4 regions of the Exiguobacterium sp. s166 genome follow, and region 4 is predicted to be linked to each of the others. Evidence: riboswitches for the same ligand, from Rfam matches in the RefSeq annotation. Region 4 holds a riboswitch; each other region holds the start of a gene.
The links. Region 4 has a riboswitch for thiamine pyrophosphate ahead of thiT (energy-coupled thiamine transporter ThiT). Riboswitches for the same ligand answer to the same signal wherever they lie in the genome.

Region 1 (3,855 bases), on a different contig from region 4:
ACGACGTTCACACTGGACCGGTTTGCATTAAATGAAGCCCCGTTTACGATTGAAGCAGACGTCGAACGGGAAATACCGTTTACGCTTCAAGTCCCTTTTAATACACCACTTTCCGTCAGCCAATCGAAGTCGTGGATCGAGACGGGTCTTGATATCGCGCAGGCGGTTGACCCTTCTGACCACGATGCTGTCGTCGTCAAAGCGAATGACTACCAATCGGTCATCCTTGAAGCGATGGAAAACCTCGGATTCCGCCTCAAGAAAGCTGATACAGAGAAATTGCCGGGCCGCTTCCGGAAAGATTTGCCGATCGCGCAGGAACTTGAGTATTCTGCCCGCGGTACTCATTATGCTCACAAGCTGGACGAAATCGAAGTCATCCTGTTGCAAGACCGGTTCGGCATCGACATCGTCGTCCAAATCGACCGCCGTGCCCACAGTCTCGGTTCGCTGTTCAGTGAAATGGCAGGAACCGATGAGACGATGACGAAACTTTCATTATCGAACCAGGACTTAACGAATCCGTCACTCGTGAAACAACGTCTCGCCGATTTGATTGAACACCACAGTTGATTGATGTTTTCTATAGAACAAACACCGGATCCGCTTATCGTCGGATCCGGTGTTTGTATTTCCTTCCTTACTTGGATGATGTCATTTCCATCGTCTGTTCGTACTGCCGTTCAAACGTTTCTTCCGCCCAGCCCATCTGCCAAAACATCAATTCGTAATAACAGCTTCTGACGAAATGTTGTTTCATCCGGACGCGTTCTTGTTCACTCGCCTTCTCTGCCAACTCATTTAACCGGTCAATCTGTTCAAAGACCACCCGCTCGAACCATTCGGAACTGTATGTCGCAATCCATTGCTGATAAATCGGTGAAGCCGGTGTCGCTGCCTGTAACTGTTGTCCAATCTCATAGTAAAGCCAGTAACACGGTAAAATCGCAGCGATGGTCTCCCCAAGCGTCCCTTCACTTGCATGGTGCATATGCGAAATATACGCATATGCGGTCGGTGCTGGTTCAAACTCTGCCAGTGTCTTGTCCGAAATCCCAAGCGGTTCAAAAAACGATTGATGCAGACTGAGTTCTGCAGCATAGGTCGACGTCGCATGTTCCGCGAGTTCGGCAATCGTCGCGAAGTCCTGTGCCTTCGACGCGGCCCGCGCCTGAATTTTCGCGAAATGTTTTAAGTAATAGGCATCCTGTAGGACGTAATGGCGAAATTTTGCTTCTGGTAGTGTTCCATCCGCAATCCCTGTCACGAATGGATGGGTAAAGCTACTGTCCCAATACCGTTTTGCCGCTTGCCGGATTTCTTCACTGAATGTCATGTTGGTTCCCCCTTTTGTAATCAAAAAAACGCCACACCTGATGTCAGGCATGACGTGAAAAGACCATAAAAAGAGGATCGTCCACGCCACTTCCCTCCGTAAGTCCAAACTTAATCAGGTTCAAAGGGTCCGAACGTCTCCGTCGTCTCAGTCAGCCTACTGACTCCCCTAGTGGTCGCTATTTGATTTGTTTTGAGTTTATCATGATTTGATGTGGAATTGACCCATTCTCGTCATTTCACTCCATTTTTTTGTACAATGGAACATGACGGAAGGTGGATGACGGCTCGTCCTTGAGACCGATTCTCTTCTGTCGCCGGTCGATTAGACTAAATTTAGTACCTGATACTTAACTTATGGAGGAACTTTTATGAATAAAACCATGACATGGACCGCTTCGGCATTACTTGCTACTACCTTACTGCTACCGACGGCCGCATCTGCTGAACAAGTGGTCGACAAAACAATCGTCACCCTTGGCGAATCACTTGGGGCAAAGGATAAATCGTGGGTCTTGTCCCGCTTGAATGCACCGGAAGGCATTACTCCGATTATTGCAACATCTGCCGATGAAGAAAAATATCTCGGGAAAAACATTCCCCAATCACAACGGGGTGGCGGCATGTACTCTTCCGCTAAAATTGAGTTGGCTGAAAAAGGTGATGGATTATCTGTCGCGACCGAAAACATCACCTGGGTCACAAAAGACATGTACCTCAACGCCCTCGTCACAGCGGGTGTAACGGATGCGGACATTACGATCACGTCCCCGTACAAGGTAACCGGAACTTCAGCTTTGACCGGGATCATGAAAGCGTATGATCAAACATCTGCCGAGACCGGCATCAAACTGACGGATGAACGAAAAGACCTTGCCCAGCAAGAACTCTCTGTGACATCCGATGTCGGGAAAACGGTCGGGACGGATAAAGTCGCCGACTTGATGAATGAAATCAAAGCGGAAATCGCGAAACAACAGCCGGAAACGAAGGTCGAGATTGAAAACGTCATCGTCCAAGTCATCCAAAACAATAACATCAATTTATCCGATGCTCAGATGGACCGGTTGACTGGACTGTTTAATCAAATGGAACAAGCGGACCTGAACTGGGGTCAAATCGAGAGTGGTCTAAAAGATGCCGGACAAGATATCCAGGCCTTCGCGACCTCAGAAGAGACAAAAGGATTTTTTGCGAAGTTGTTTGATGGTTTCAGTGCATTCTTCAACTCGATTGCCGGCTTATTTAAATAAAGATTAACGTTTTCTTTTCTGTCAGGCATGGTAAAATAGATGTATTGAATCGGAAAAGGTGGTGTGGAGACATGGGTTTTGCTGCGTGTAAGCATTGGTTGATGGAACAACTGTATCTGTTGCGCGCGATTTTTCATGGAATGGCGTTCTAAGGGACTAGTCTGCCCTTTTTTAACGAACCTCATACCTGAAAAATAAAGCAAAGCGCATCTTCCACGAGTCAAGGAGAGTGCTGTTTGCGCTCTCCTTTTTTTGATGCGCCAGAGAGGACATTTCATATGATGATCTGCGACATCCAACACCTGACAAAACAATTCGGAGGCGACGATATCTTAACGGACGTCTCCCTCTTTATCGAGCACCAAGACCGCATCGGCTTGATCGGCCGAAACGGAAGCGGTAAAACGACGCTCTTACGTTTGATTGCCCGTCTTGATTCCGAAGACAGCGGAACGATTTATCAAAAAAGCGGGCTCTCCATCGGTTATTTGGCACAACTTCCCGTGTTCGACAACGTAATGACGGGGCGTGATGTCCTGTGGACTGCCTTCGCCACGCTTGTCGATTTACAACGCTCCCTGCAACAAATCGAACGGGACATGGCGACAAAAACGGATCAAATCGATCAGTTGCTCGAACGCTACACGCAAGAGACCGAAGCTTTTGAGCGCCAAGGCGGGTATTTGCTGGATTCCAAAATCGACCGGATGATTAACGGCTTGCAGTTGCATGCCCTTTTGGACCGTCCGTTTGAGCAGCTCAGCGGCGGCGAACAGACCAAAATCTGCCTCGGAAGGATGTTGTTGACCGAGCCGGAGTTGTTGATCCTCGACGAACCGACGAACCATCTGGATTTAGACGCCGTCGAGTGGCTGGAATCCTTTTTAGCCGATTATGCCGGGGCTGTCCTGATCGTCTCCCACGATCGTGTGTTTCTTGATGCGGTCGTGACGCGCATCGCTGAACTGGAGGAGGGGCAGATTCAGCTGTACCAGGGAAATTACACGTTTTACGTGAAGGAAAAGGAACGCCTTCTACTTGAGCAATTCCATGCTTACCAGGAACAACAGAAGAAGATCAAGCAGATGAAGGAAGCGATCCGCCGTCTGCGGCAATGGGCAAACGAAGCGTCACCACCAAGCGAAAAACTATTCCGAAAAGCAAAATCGATGGAACGGGCACTCGCACGGATCGAACGGATCAAACGCCCAAGGCTTGACGCCGAGACCCCCGATCTTGCGTTTGCAGCACATGGAAAAACGAGCCG
Region 2 (3,855 bases), on a different contig from region 4:
AATCCTCAGCCGACTCCCCTGCTTTTCCCATAGCATACGTCCCAAATACGGCTGCCTCAAAACGATCGTATCCTGCTCCTAAAAACGTCGCAATCAAAGAAGCGGTCATACATCCCGTTCCCGTGACTTGGCCAAGACGTTTCGTCCCGACATCCAGATGATACTGGCGATTTCCATCTGTCACAAAATCAATCGGACCCGTTACGACGATGAGTTGTTTCGTTTCACCTGCAAAGGTATGGACACTTTGAAAATCCAGGGATTCTCCTTCGGCAACATCCACTCCTTTCGTTCGAGCGGCCTGTCCGAGCAATGTCTTGATTTCCGATGCATTTCCTTTGATGACCGTAAAGGTGATTTCATCCATTAACTGCTTCATAAAATCTGTTCTTAATGTCGTCGCTCCTGCGCCTACCGGATCCAAAATGACCGGTTTCCCCAATCGGTTAGCCGTTTTTCCTGCTAAAAGTTGGGCTTGGCGCATGTCCGGATTGATCGTCCCTGTATTGATTACGACGGCATCTGCGTGCCTGACCATTTCTTCCACTTCCAGCAGGTCATCTGCCATCACAGGAGAGCCACCAAGTGCCAGTGTCATATTGGCGCAGTCATTAATGGTTACAGTATTCGTTAAATGATGAATCAACGGTTTTTTATCATGGATGCGTCGTAACATGTGTATCCCTCCAGAGTTCATGAAAATGATGCGTCGGACCAACACCGCGTCCGAGCGCAAAGCCGTGGCGAATGGCTTCCGTCACATAACGTTTTGCATAACGGATGCTGTCTTCCACTGAAAGACCAAGTGCAAGATAGGAAGCGATGGCAGCAGATAATGTACAGCCTGTACCATGGGTATGACGGGACTCGATCCGTTCTTGTTCAAAGACGACATATCGCCCGTCTGTATATAAAAGGTCAGTAGCGTCCCGTCCCTCCAAATGTCCGCCCTTGAGCAAAATAGCACCCGTCCGTTTTTCAGCCAGTTTTTCCGTCGCCTGTTTCATATCGGCAAGCGAGTGAATCGTTCCGCCAATCATCCGCTCGATTTCAGGAATATTCGGAGTCACAAGTGTAGCCAATGGTAACAGCTGTTCGAGCAAGGCATGTTCTGCATCCGGTTGCAACAAGCTATAACCCCCTTTCGCGACCATGACCGGGTCGAGAACAACCGGAAGTTGATGTTTTTCCAGTTGTTGTGCAATCACTCGGATGGTGTCTTGATTGGAAACCATTCCAATCTTGACCGCATCGACACGGATATCGGAAAAGATGGATGTCAGCTGTGCTTCCACGAGCTCCGGGGATACGTCCTCGACCGCTTGAACACCTAACGTATTTTGTGCCGTAATCGCCGTGATGACGCTCATTCCGTATACACCGAGTGCCGAAAACGTTTTTAAATCTGCTTGAATTCCAGCTCCACCTCCGGAGTCGGATCCAGCAATCGTCAATACGTGTTTCATTCCAATTCCTCACTTTCCTGGGAGCAAATAAGGAGAAAACGGACAACAAAAAGCGCCGTCCGCTGTAAAAAAGCAGACGACGCCATGAACAACCAGTTCTACTGATTGAAGTCTTCATGTCTTCGATCTCAACTTTCCTACGCTGGTATTATCCAGTTCAGGTGACAGGGTCGAAAACAGAATAGTTTTCCTCTCAGCCGGACTCCTCCAGCTCCCCTAGTTGCTCGTAATTTAAATTCTTTTTCACTGTATCACAGCACCATTAAAAAAACGAGCCGAAGCTCGTTTTTAAAGGTATCCAAGTGGATTGACCGTGTTAGCTGGTCCTGTCGCACTGTATTGGTATCCACCGATATGCAATTCAAAGTGTAGATGCGGTCCTGTCGAATTCCCGGTACTGCCAAGAGTACCAAGCGTTTGACCTTGAGTTACCGTCTGACCTGCCGAAACCGATAACGAATTCATATGACCGTACACTGTTGTATACACCTGACCGTCAAGGAAATGCGAAATCATGACATGATTCCCATAAGGTCCGCCGCTACCAGCCGTAATGACTGTTCCGGAAGCTGCTGCTCGAATCGGTGATCCGACGGGTCCACTGAAGTCGACACCATTATGGAACGTATAGCCGTTCGCTCCACTAGCCGGTCCAAAACCTTGTGAAACACCGCCTGAAGCCGGACGAATAAACTTCGCCGATCCTGTCGGCACACTGCTGACAGGAGTCGGAAGAACCGTTGCTTCGCTTGACTCACGCGTTGATTTTGCCGCCTCTTTTGCAGCACGTTCAGCTGCTTCTTTTTCAGCGGCCGCTTTTTCTGCTGCTGCTTTCGCTGCTGCTTTTGCTGCCGCAATCGCTCTTTCTTGAGCCTCTAAAGTCGCTTGTAATTCTTTTGCATTTAACAGTTTAGTCGTGAACTTTGTTTTCCCTTTACGTAATTTATTCAGGGTCGCACTCCGTTCTTTCATCTGTTGTTTTAACTGTTTCTTTTGGACGAGTAACGACTCTTTCTCTTGAACACGCTCCGCCTTTTTAGCAATAAGATTTTTTTTCATTTCTGCTAGCTTTTCTTGTGTTTCCAAATAAGCAGAAATCATTTTATCGTCTTGTTCGGCAATTTTTTTACCTGCCATAACACGACTAAACAAATCACCCAAGTTTTTCGAACCAAAAATGACTTCTTCCCATTTTATAGAATTACCATCATTTTCTTGAAGGACACGTAAGCGGTCCCCAAGCAATTCTTCTTGCCAAGTGAGCATGATTTCGTAGCGGGCGATTTCCGCCTCAAGATCTTCAATTTGGAGATTCAATTGTTTAATCTGCTTGTTTTTTTCCGAAATCCTGAAAATATTTTCGTTGATGGCCGCATCAATTTTATTGATTTCGCGTTGCTCTACCGATATTTTAGCTTCCTGTTTTTTGATGGCTTTTTCCAAGCGACGTTGCTCTGTTGCATTTTGAGATTTCTTTTCTTTAATCGTTGCAGCTTGACCAGAAGTCGGCACAGTGGATACAAGTAACGCCCCTAACAATACCGTTGCAAACAATTTTTTAAACATGTTTGGTTTCCTCGCTTATGTATGATTTCTTATTTAAAAAGTATTTAATTCAAAGTATTTCTGTCTGAGATTGATTATAGCACCGTAATAGTTTCAGGAAAATTTCATTTGTGTTTCAACTGAAAGCGTTTTATTTTAATATAACATTTTATGTTTTTATAAAAACATAAAAAAACGACTGCCGCAGCAATCGTCTTTTCTCGTTATTATAACATCGACATTGGATTTACAGAATTTGCTGGTCCTGAAGCACTGTAGCTGTAACCACCTACATGAATTTCAAAGTGTAAGTGTGGGCCTGTTGAGTTCCCAGTGCTACCAAGGGCTCCGATTTGTTGTCCTTGACTGACACGTTGTCCGGCATGTGCATTTAACGAACTCATATGCGCGTAAACTGTTGTATACGTTTTTCCATTTAATTGGTGTGCAATCATGACATGATTACCGTACGGACCACCACTTGATGCAGTGATGACTGTCCCTGTTGCCGCTGCAACAATCGGGGTACCGACTGGAGCGCCGAAATCAATACCATTGTGGAAAGAGTAACCATTCGAACCGCTTGCTGAACCATATCCTTGTGTGATTGATCCACTTGTTGGATGAATAAACATAGAAGAAGATGATGGTGCAGGCGTTGGTGCCGCTGGTTCTGGTTCTGGTGTTGGTGCTGCTTTTGGCACAGTCACATATGGTGTAGATTGTTTTGTTGAAGTTGCAGGTGCTGACGATTTTTGTTCCGCTTGTGCTGCTGCTTTAGCAGCGGCCGCTTCTGCCGCCTGTTGTTCAGCTGCTGCTTTTTGAGCCGCTGCTGCTTGTGCCG
Region 3 (3,855 bases), on a different contig from region 4:
TTTCCTCTGTCAAAGCATAGTTTTTTCCATTCAATCGGATAGTCATCTGCTTTCCTCCTGTCGTCGGCTGTTAAAACCATCCAGTGCCACTCTTGGCGTTTGCCCCATGAGACAATCGGCCAAGACGTTGGCCGTCGCAGGGGCCAGTAAGATGCCATGCCGGTGATGGCCTGACGCGACGAACAACCCATCGATTCCGTCCACTGCTCCGAGATACGGCAGACCGTCCCCGGTTTGCGGTCGAACACCGGACCAAGCTTCCACGAACACGGCCTCTGTAAGCGGCGGATAGAGCTTTACTGCTGCATTCAATAACAAACGAATACTGTTCAGACTGACGGTCGTTGATTCATCACCAACCCGTTCCGTCGCCCCGATGATGATCCGTCCGTCTGCTTTCGGGACTAAATAGACCGCATCACCAAACAGCGTCCGATTGAGTTGTCCGGTCGTCAGCCGGACAGACAGACACTCGCCCTTGACCGGAAGTGTGTTAATCGTCACTCCGACCGTCTGTAACAATTCTTCCGATCCGCGACCACCGGCGACAATAATTTGTCTGCCCGCCCGTAGCCCCCGGTTCGTCTCGGCGCCGGTCACCGTTTGTCCGTCCCGTACGAGACGTGCTACGACCGTTGCCTCTTCGATTACCCCGCCCCGTCGTTCGATGGCACTGCGTAATGCTTGTGCAAGCAACCGCGGATCAACCTGTCCGACCGAATCAAACGTCCGCCAGTGATGCGCCTGTTGCATACGAAACGGTTGTTCCAGATACCCGCTTCCGAGACCGGTCTCGTCAAACAATTGTTGCACGAATTCCGGATACAGCGTCCGGCTCAGCCGGGCCAGTTCATGTAACGGTGCCAGCAATTCTTCATCTGTCGCGAGCATTCCCGCTGCTGCTTGCGTCGCTCCCTGACCGACAGTTGACTGTTCAAGCAAATGAACGGTTTTCCCGCGCTGCAGGAGCTCATAGCCGAGCGTCAAACCAATGATGCCGGCTCCGATGATTAAAACATCCGGGCGTGTCATCGTTGCATCACCGCCCGGAATCGGTTGGCTGCTTCGACCGGAGACGCCTGACCGAGAATGCCCGACAAGACGGCCCCGCCTGCGCAGCCGGTCGCCAGGATATCCGGCAGATTGTCCGGTGTAATGCCACCAATTGCAATGACAGGAATCGATGTCCAGTCGACAACTTGTTTCAAGGCGTCGAGTCCCCGGGGCGGTACACCCGGTTTTGATCCCGTCTCAAAAATATGGCCGTACAGGACGTAATCAGCACCGGCTTGTTCCGCCGCTATCGCTTCCGTTAACGAGTGAACCGATTGACCGATCACCAGTTCCGGAAAACGGTGACGGACGAGGTCGACCGGAATGCTGCGTGTTGTCAGCTGAACTCCGGTGCCGGTGACGACTGCCACGTCCAGCCGGTCATGGACAATTAATTGCTCTGTCTTTACGCCTCGTCGCACGAGTGTTTCGATGCACACGACCAGTTCCTTCGCTGACCATAACGGCTCCCGCAGATGAATCCGGTCGACGGATAGTGCGAGTTTCGGCAACAGATGTTCGAGTATGTCCGGATGCCGCTTGCCGGTTGTCATCAGATGTAACTGGCTCATCATTTCCCCCTTTCCACACGAAAAAGGACCACCCCATGAACTGATGGAGTGGTCCTACAAAAAAGGGCGACAGTCGTCGCATCCTCTATGAATGATCGGAATCCACTTCCCTCCGCTAGTACGAACTAGATCAGGTTCAAAGGGTCCGGATACTTCCGTCTCAGTCTGCTGCGAGACTCCCCTAGTGTAGATATTGATTTGTGTGGTACGCCTGTAGTTTACCACGGGTAGTCCGATTTGTTCTACCCTTGATTAGTGTCGCATGTCCGATTCGACCGCTTTGACCTGCTCAATCAAGCGTTGGTATTCGTCGACACGTTTCGTTTGCGACAAGTCATACGTTTGTTTTAAGTGTAAGACCCGCATGACCTTCTGATCCAGATCTGCTCTCGACAATTTACCTTGTTTAATCCGTGCCATGATTTCCTTATGAACGGACGCGTACGCACCGGGTGAGGAAAACATCGCCATGTCGGCACCGCTCTCAAGCGCAAGACTTGCGGCCTGGGCCAGCCCGTATCGTTCCGTAATCGCGCCCATCACCAGATCATCCGTGATGATGACCCCGTCAAACTTCAGTTCATCCCGTAAGATACCGGACATGACCGGTTTTGACAACGAAGACGGACGGGATTTGTCGAGGGACGGGAACAGAATATGCGCGACCATCACCATTTCGGCCCCTTCTTTAATCGCCCGTTTGAACGGGACGAGTTCCATCTGTTCGAGTTCCGCTTTCGTCGCATCGACCCGCGGCAGACCGACATGGGAATCGACGGTCGTATCGCCGTGTCCCGGAAAATGTTTGACGACCGGAACGACGTCTTCTTCTTTCACCCCCTGCATCAACGGGACACCAAGCCTTGCGACCTGTTGCGGATCCGCACTGAGCGATCGGTCACCAATGATCGGATTCGCCGGATTGCTGTTGACGTCAAGGACGGGAGCGAAGTCCATATTAAAGCCGTAAAAACGGGAAATCAAACCGAGCGTCCGTCCGACTTCCTTCATCAAAGCAGGATCATTTTTCTGACCGAACGACAGGCTCGGTGATAATTTCAGTTGCGCATCCGGGACCCGGCTGACGCGTCCACCTTCTTCATCAAAACCGAGGAACGCTTTTTCGTCCGTCGTTTGCGCTTTAGTAATTGCTGTCGTAAAGGTTTTCAATTGATCGGTCGAGGTGATATTGCCGCCAAGCAGCAAGACACCACCGAGTGCATGATTCTGCAGTAATTGACGGTCCGCTTGCGTCAGAGCTGTTCCCGTCACGCCGATGTACAGCAACTGATCAACTTTTTCCGCTGTCGACATCTTCGAAATGGTCTCTTTCAGTTGTTTTTCCGCCCGTTCAGCGGCAGAAGGCCGGTCCGGTTGCGGCGGCTTCGTTTTCTTCGCCGGCTTCGGTTGCGGTTCGACCGGTTGTGCCGGCTCGTCAGAACAACCGGCGAGGAGGATACTTGCCAACAGAACAGTAACAATCCGCTTCAAATCGGTTCCTCGTTCCGGACGCCGTTGATCGAGTAATAAACTTCAATCTCCGCGTTCAGCGATTGCGAGACCGAGCAGTATTTGTCTTTTGATAAGGCAATCGCCCGGCGGACTTTATCGTCCGGTAAATCACCTTCGAGCCGGTAATGAATCGAGATCGTCGTGAAACGCCGGGGATGATCATCCGCCCGTTCGCCTTCGATATCCATTTCAAATGACGTCAGCGTCAAGCGCATCTTTTCTAAAATCGAGACGATATCGATGCCGGTACAGCCGGCAACGGCATGAAGCAAGAGCTCCGTCGGCCGGGGTGCTTGATTGTCCCCGCCGTTTTCCGGTGCCGCATCCATCGCTAAGTGATGTCCGGATTCGGTTTCCCCGCTGAAGCCCATCTTTTGATTCCAAGTGACTGTTGCTTGCATCAAGATCACGTCCTTTTCTGATTTAGGTGATGTTTCCTACTCTGTTAGTATACCCGAATCAATGACAAGTGAAATTGACTGTCTATTCACAATAATGCTTCTTTTTCCGGGTCAGGTAAATCCGGTTTCCGCCCTTCTTAAATCATGCTATTCTGATAAACGATAGTTTTTTTGCGCACAGGCGCCAGAAGTGGGGAATTGTATATGTCATCATCATCGACTCGTTTGAGTCAAGCCGACTGGCTGTTAATCGCGACGTTATCCATGTTGACGTTTGTCCTTGGAACAAGCGAATTCGTCATCGTCGGTATTTTATC
Region 4 (3,855 bases):
CTCGGGGTTGTACGCTGCTACTCGGATGTTATGGTCGATGTCACAAGAAGGCATGATTTCGAAAAAACTTGCCATCGTCAACTCACGCGGAGTACCGATGCGCGCTTTGTGCTTTACGATGCTGTTTGCGATGTTATCACTATTGACTGCCTTTTTCGCGGAAGATACCGTCTTCATCTGGTTGTTGTCACTAGCAGGACTCGGTGCGCAAGTCGGTTGGATTTCGATTTCCGCTTCACAGATCGCCTTCCGTCGTCAATTCACCAAAGAGGGACATGCTGTCAGTGAATTGAAATTCAAGACTCCGTTCTTCCCGGTCTTGCCGATTATCTCGTTCTCTTTAAACATGCTTGTACTGATCAGCTTGGCATTCCAAGCGGATCAACGGATTGCGCTGTATATAGGTGTTCCATTCTTCCTCTTGACGTGGGCCTCTTACCACCTGTTCGTCAAAGGAAAACATATTGCGGCTCAAACTGAACGTCAGGCAGCCAGCTCGACATTGGAATCTTAAAAAACTACAAAAAACGTGATCGACTTTTAGGATATCCTAAAGCCGATCACGTTTTTTAGTGGTCTGACAAACTTCTTAAAGCAATCACTTCACCGGTATGCACCGTCACGTTCGCCACTCCGTGATGTGTCCATTCATTGCTGACGGTCAATGATCCGCCGACCGGCACGTCATGATTCGTCAACGGGTACTTGACCCCGCGGAGGGTCAGACATGTCGGAACGAGCGGGATGAAAGAGAGATAGTGAAATCCATCTGCCTCGATCTCATACGTCCCCGGCTGTAAGAAACGAACCTCTTCCCGCTTCGTCATCAAGCGGACTGCCGGAAATTGTTTTAGCAGATAGACGTTTTGAAGCGTCATATCAAGTCGTCCTCCGGTCGCACCGAATATTAACACTTCCGTTGCTTCATACTGTTGACTGACATGTCGTAAAGCCAGTTCCAAGTCGGTCTCATCCTTTTCAGCCGGATGGATGATCGCTCCTTCCGGTTTGTATCCGAGAGAATCAAAGTCCCCAATCGCCAAGTCAAAAGCGAAACCTTGCTGTGCCAACACGGTGACACCTCCGTCAACAGCGATGACAACCGTCTTCTCATCCATAAACGGTTTCAGGGACGGGATGTCTTCCGCCGGACCGGCCGCTACAATCACAACCCGCATCAGACACCCCGTGCTGAATAACGAAGAAGTCGTGGTGCTGTCGTAAACAGGAGTCCTGCGACAATACCACATAACAGATACGATGGAACCATATACGTCGCGTTATAGATCAACGAATACGGGACGACCGGACCTTCCGCATACTCAGCGAAGAACACGATTCCACTAATGACGTGACAGACATAACGGAAACCTGCACCAAGCAATGTCGCACCTAGTACAATCGCCATTAGACGGCCATTTTTCCCGGCTGCTGCTGCTTTTTTGACTTGCCGTGCGAACAGTCCGCTCAGCCCGACGACTCCAAACGCGATCGTATAATCGAGTAACGGCTGGACGACCGTCAGGATTTGTGGAGCGAACATCAGTTGAATCGTTCCGACGAGCGCTCCCGTCACGACCCCACCGACAACGCCGTGACGAAACGCCATGACGAAAATCGGTAACATCGCTAAACTAATTGAACCACCTTGCGGCATTTTAAATGGGATCAATAAATCGAACACCACACCAAGACTTGCAAAGATTGCAATTTCCATTAACATTTGTAGCCGTTTCATCCTTTTTTCCTCCTAAAAAATAAAATCGCAGGACGGCAAAAAGGCAGTACGACGAACGCCGTACTGCCTGCGTGCGCCACATCCCTACGTCCGTCTGAACGGAACAGGTTCGAAGGGTTAAAGTCCAATCACTTCTCTCAGCCGCTTGACGCGACACCCCTTGCGGTCATCATTTAATTTTGATTCTGCCCCTATTATACGTGAGCAGCATTCCGAATACTAGTGATTGCTTCTGAATAATCCGGTGCATTGTAGATAGCGGAACCTGCAACAAGTACGTTTGCCCCATTCTCGATACATAATTTTGCTGTTTCCGCATTGACTCCACCATCGATTTCAATCTCGAAGGATAGATTTTGTTCTGCTTTCATTGCAGCCAGTTGATTTAATTTCTTCATCACACCTGGAATGAACGCTTGTCCGCCGAATCCCGGATTGACCGTCATCAATAAGACCATGTCCACATCTTCAAGCACGTGTTCGATCGTCGACAGCGGCGTATGCGGGTTGAGTACTACTCCTGCTTTCGCTCCAGCTGCTTTGATTTGTTGCAACACACGATGGACATGATTCGTCGCCTCCACGTGGAAGGTTACGATATCAGCACCTGCTGCAACGAAGGATTCGACAAAGTTTTCCGGACGATCAATCATGAGATGGACGTCGAGAACCATATCTGTTTTTTGACGTAAACTGCTTAATACAGGGAGTCCAAAGGAAATGTTCGGAACAAATTGACCATCCATGACATCAAAATGGATATAATCGGCTCCCGCCGCTTCAACTGCTTTGACATCCCGCTCTAAATTTGCAAAATCTGCTGATAAGATTGATGGTGCGATTTTAATCATCTTAATACCTCCGCGTCCGATTCTTGATTTCCTCTACAAACATACCATAATTCGTATACCGGGAAGCCATGATTTCATGGGCCTCGACGGCTTGTTTAACGGCACAACCGGGCTCATTCAAGTGCAGACAGCCACGGTACTTGCATTCGTCCTGTAAAGCAACAAATTCAGGGAAACACCATCGTAACTCCTCGAGTTCCATTTCGTGCGGAAAATCGAGATTCGAAAATCCCGGGGTATCTGCAATTAAGCCTTCGCCAAGCGGGATCAATGTCACATGACGGGTAGTATGGCGTCCACGACCAAGTGCCTTCGAAATATGACTCGTTTCCAGTGCCAACGAAGGTTCCAAGGCATTCAACAACGAACTTTTCCCTACACCGGATTGTCCGGCCAGGACACTCGTTTTATCTTTTAACAACGGACGGACAGATTCGACTCCGGCCAATGTCTCACTTGAAGTTTCGATGACGTGATATCCGATGGTCCGGTAAGCGGCAATGGCTTCCAATACCCCTTGTTCGGCTTCACCTTGTAACAAGTCCATCTTCGTCAAGATGATGATCGGTTGAATTTCCTTTGCTTCAATCAACACTAAAAACCGGTCCAACAGATGGGCAGAAAAATCAGGTTCTGCTGCCGATACGACCAACAAAGCTTGATCGATATTGGCAACTGGTGGGCGGACCAAGAAATTTTGACGGTCTTTTACTTCCAGGATATATCCGGTCTCACTTTCGATGTGTAACACGACTTCATCGCCGACGACAGGGCTGATGCCCCGTTTTCTGAAATTACCGCGTGCCCGTGAACGGATTTCACCTTGAGGCGTCATGACATCATAAAAGCCACCCTGTAAACGGATAATCGTTCCATCCCGATTATCTTCAATTCGATTTTCTGCCATCCTATGCCCTCCTTTGTCAGGATTAACGTCCTGCTCGTTATTCTTGTGATTTTGCCTGATTGTACGTAATCGTCTTCGCCCGGTAAACTTCGTCATCTTTATAAATCGTAATCTTGCCTTCTTCTCCCGGATCAATCGTCAATGGAACATCAAACGTTTCATCCTGATCAATCGATTCTTCGATGACGGTTCGTTTTCCTTTGGCATCTTCCGTCTCAATCCGGACGAGTTGACGTGGCGCAGGCTCCTCGTCTTCACTGACGCCATCATAGACTACTTTCTCGGGGAACGTCGCCGTGATGGTCTTTTCTTCCTCTCCGCGAGAAACAAAGACCGTTACCGAATCGTTCGGTTCGACT

Region 1: linked by a shared signal. The riboswitch ahead of tenA (thiaminase II) and the one ahead of thiT (energy-coupled thiamine transporter ThiT) in region 4 are both predicted to bind thiamine pyrophosphate.
Region 2: linked by a shared signal. The riboswitch ahead of thiD (bifunctional hydroxymethylpyrimidine kinase/phosphomethylpyrimidine kinase) and the one ahead of thiT (energy-coupled thiamine transporter ThiT) in region 4 are both predicted to bind thiamine pyrophosphate.
Region 3: linked by a shared signal. The riboswitch ahead of KNP93_RS05015 (thiamine phosphate synthase) and the one ahead of thiT (energy-coupled thiamine transporter ThiT) in region 4 are both predicted to bind thiamine pyrophosphate.

Annotation. Positions count from the first base shown of each region.
Region 1 is NZ_JACSMU010000002.1:376,573-380,427, forward strand. Features, by position in the region: gene KNP93_RS06345 (sporulation protein) at 1-573, shown strand, start outside; gene tenA (thiaminase II) at 641-1,336, opposite strand; TPP riboswitch at 1,411-1,516, opposite strand; gene KNP93_RS06355 (DUF1002 domain-containing protein) at 1,707-2,588, shown strand; gene abc-f (ribosomal protection-like ABC-F family protein) at 2,867-3,855, shown strand, end outside.
Region 2 is NZ_JACSMU010000005.1:117,145-120,999, forward strand. Features, by position in the region: gene thiM (hydroxyethylthiazole kinase) at 1-676, opposite strand, end outside; gene thiD (bifunctional hydroxymethylpyrimidine kinase/phosphomethylpyrimidine kinase) at 657-1,466, opposite strand; TPP riboswitch at 1,584-1,694, opposite strand; gene KNP93_RS12085 (murein hydrolase activator EnvC family protein) at 1,755-3,032, opposite strand; gene KNP93_RS12090 (murein hydrolase activator EnvC family protein) at 3,239-3,855, opposite strand, start outside.
Region 3 is NZ_JACSMU010000002.1:111,113-114,967, forward strand. Features, by position in the region: gene thiS (sulfur carrier protein ThiS) at 1-46, opposite strand, end outside; gene KNP93_RS05010 (NAD(P)/FAD-dependent oxidoreductase) at 43-1,032, opposite strand; gene KNP93_RS05015 (thiamine phosphate synthase) at 1,029-1,625, opposite strand; TPP riboswitch at 1,716-1,818, opposite strand; gene nagZ (beta-N-acetylhexosaminidase) at 1,878-3,116, opposite strand; gene KNP93_RS05025 (OsmC family protein) at 3,113-3,538, opposite strand; gene KNP93_RS05030 (MFS transporter) at 3,743-3,855, shown strand, end outside.
Region 4 is NZ_JACSMU010000001.1:167,420-171,274, forward strand. Features, by position in the region: gene KNP93_RS00875 (amino acid permease) at 1-514, shown strand, start outside; gene KNP93_RS00880 (thiamine diphosphokinase) at 570-1,178, opposite strand; gene thiT (energy-coupled thiamine transporter ThiT) at 1,178-1,738, opposite strand; TPP riboswitch at 1,803-1,909, opposite strand; gene rpe (ribulose-phosphate 3-epimerase) at 1,933-2,589, opposite strand; gene rsgA (ribosome small subunit-dependent GTPase A) at 2,591-3,496, opposite strand; gene pknB (Stk1 family PASTA domain-containing Ser/Thr kinase) at 3,534-3,855, opposite strand, start outside.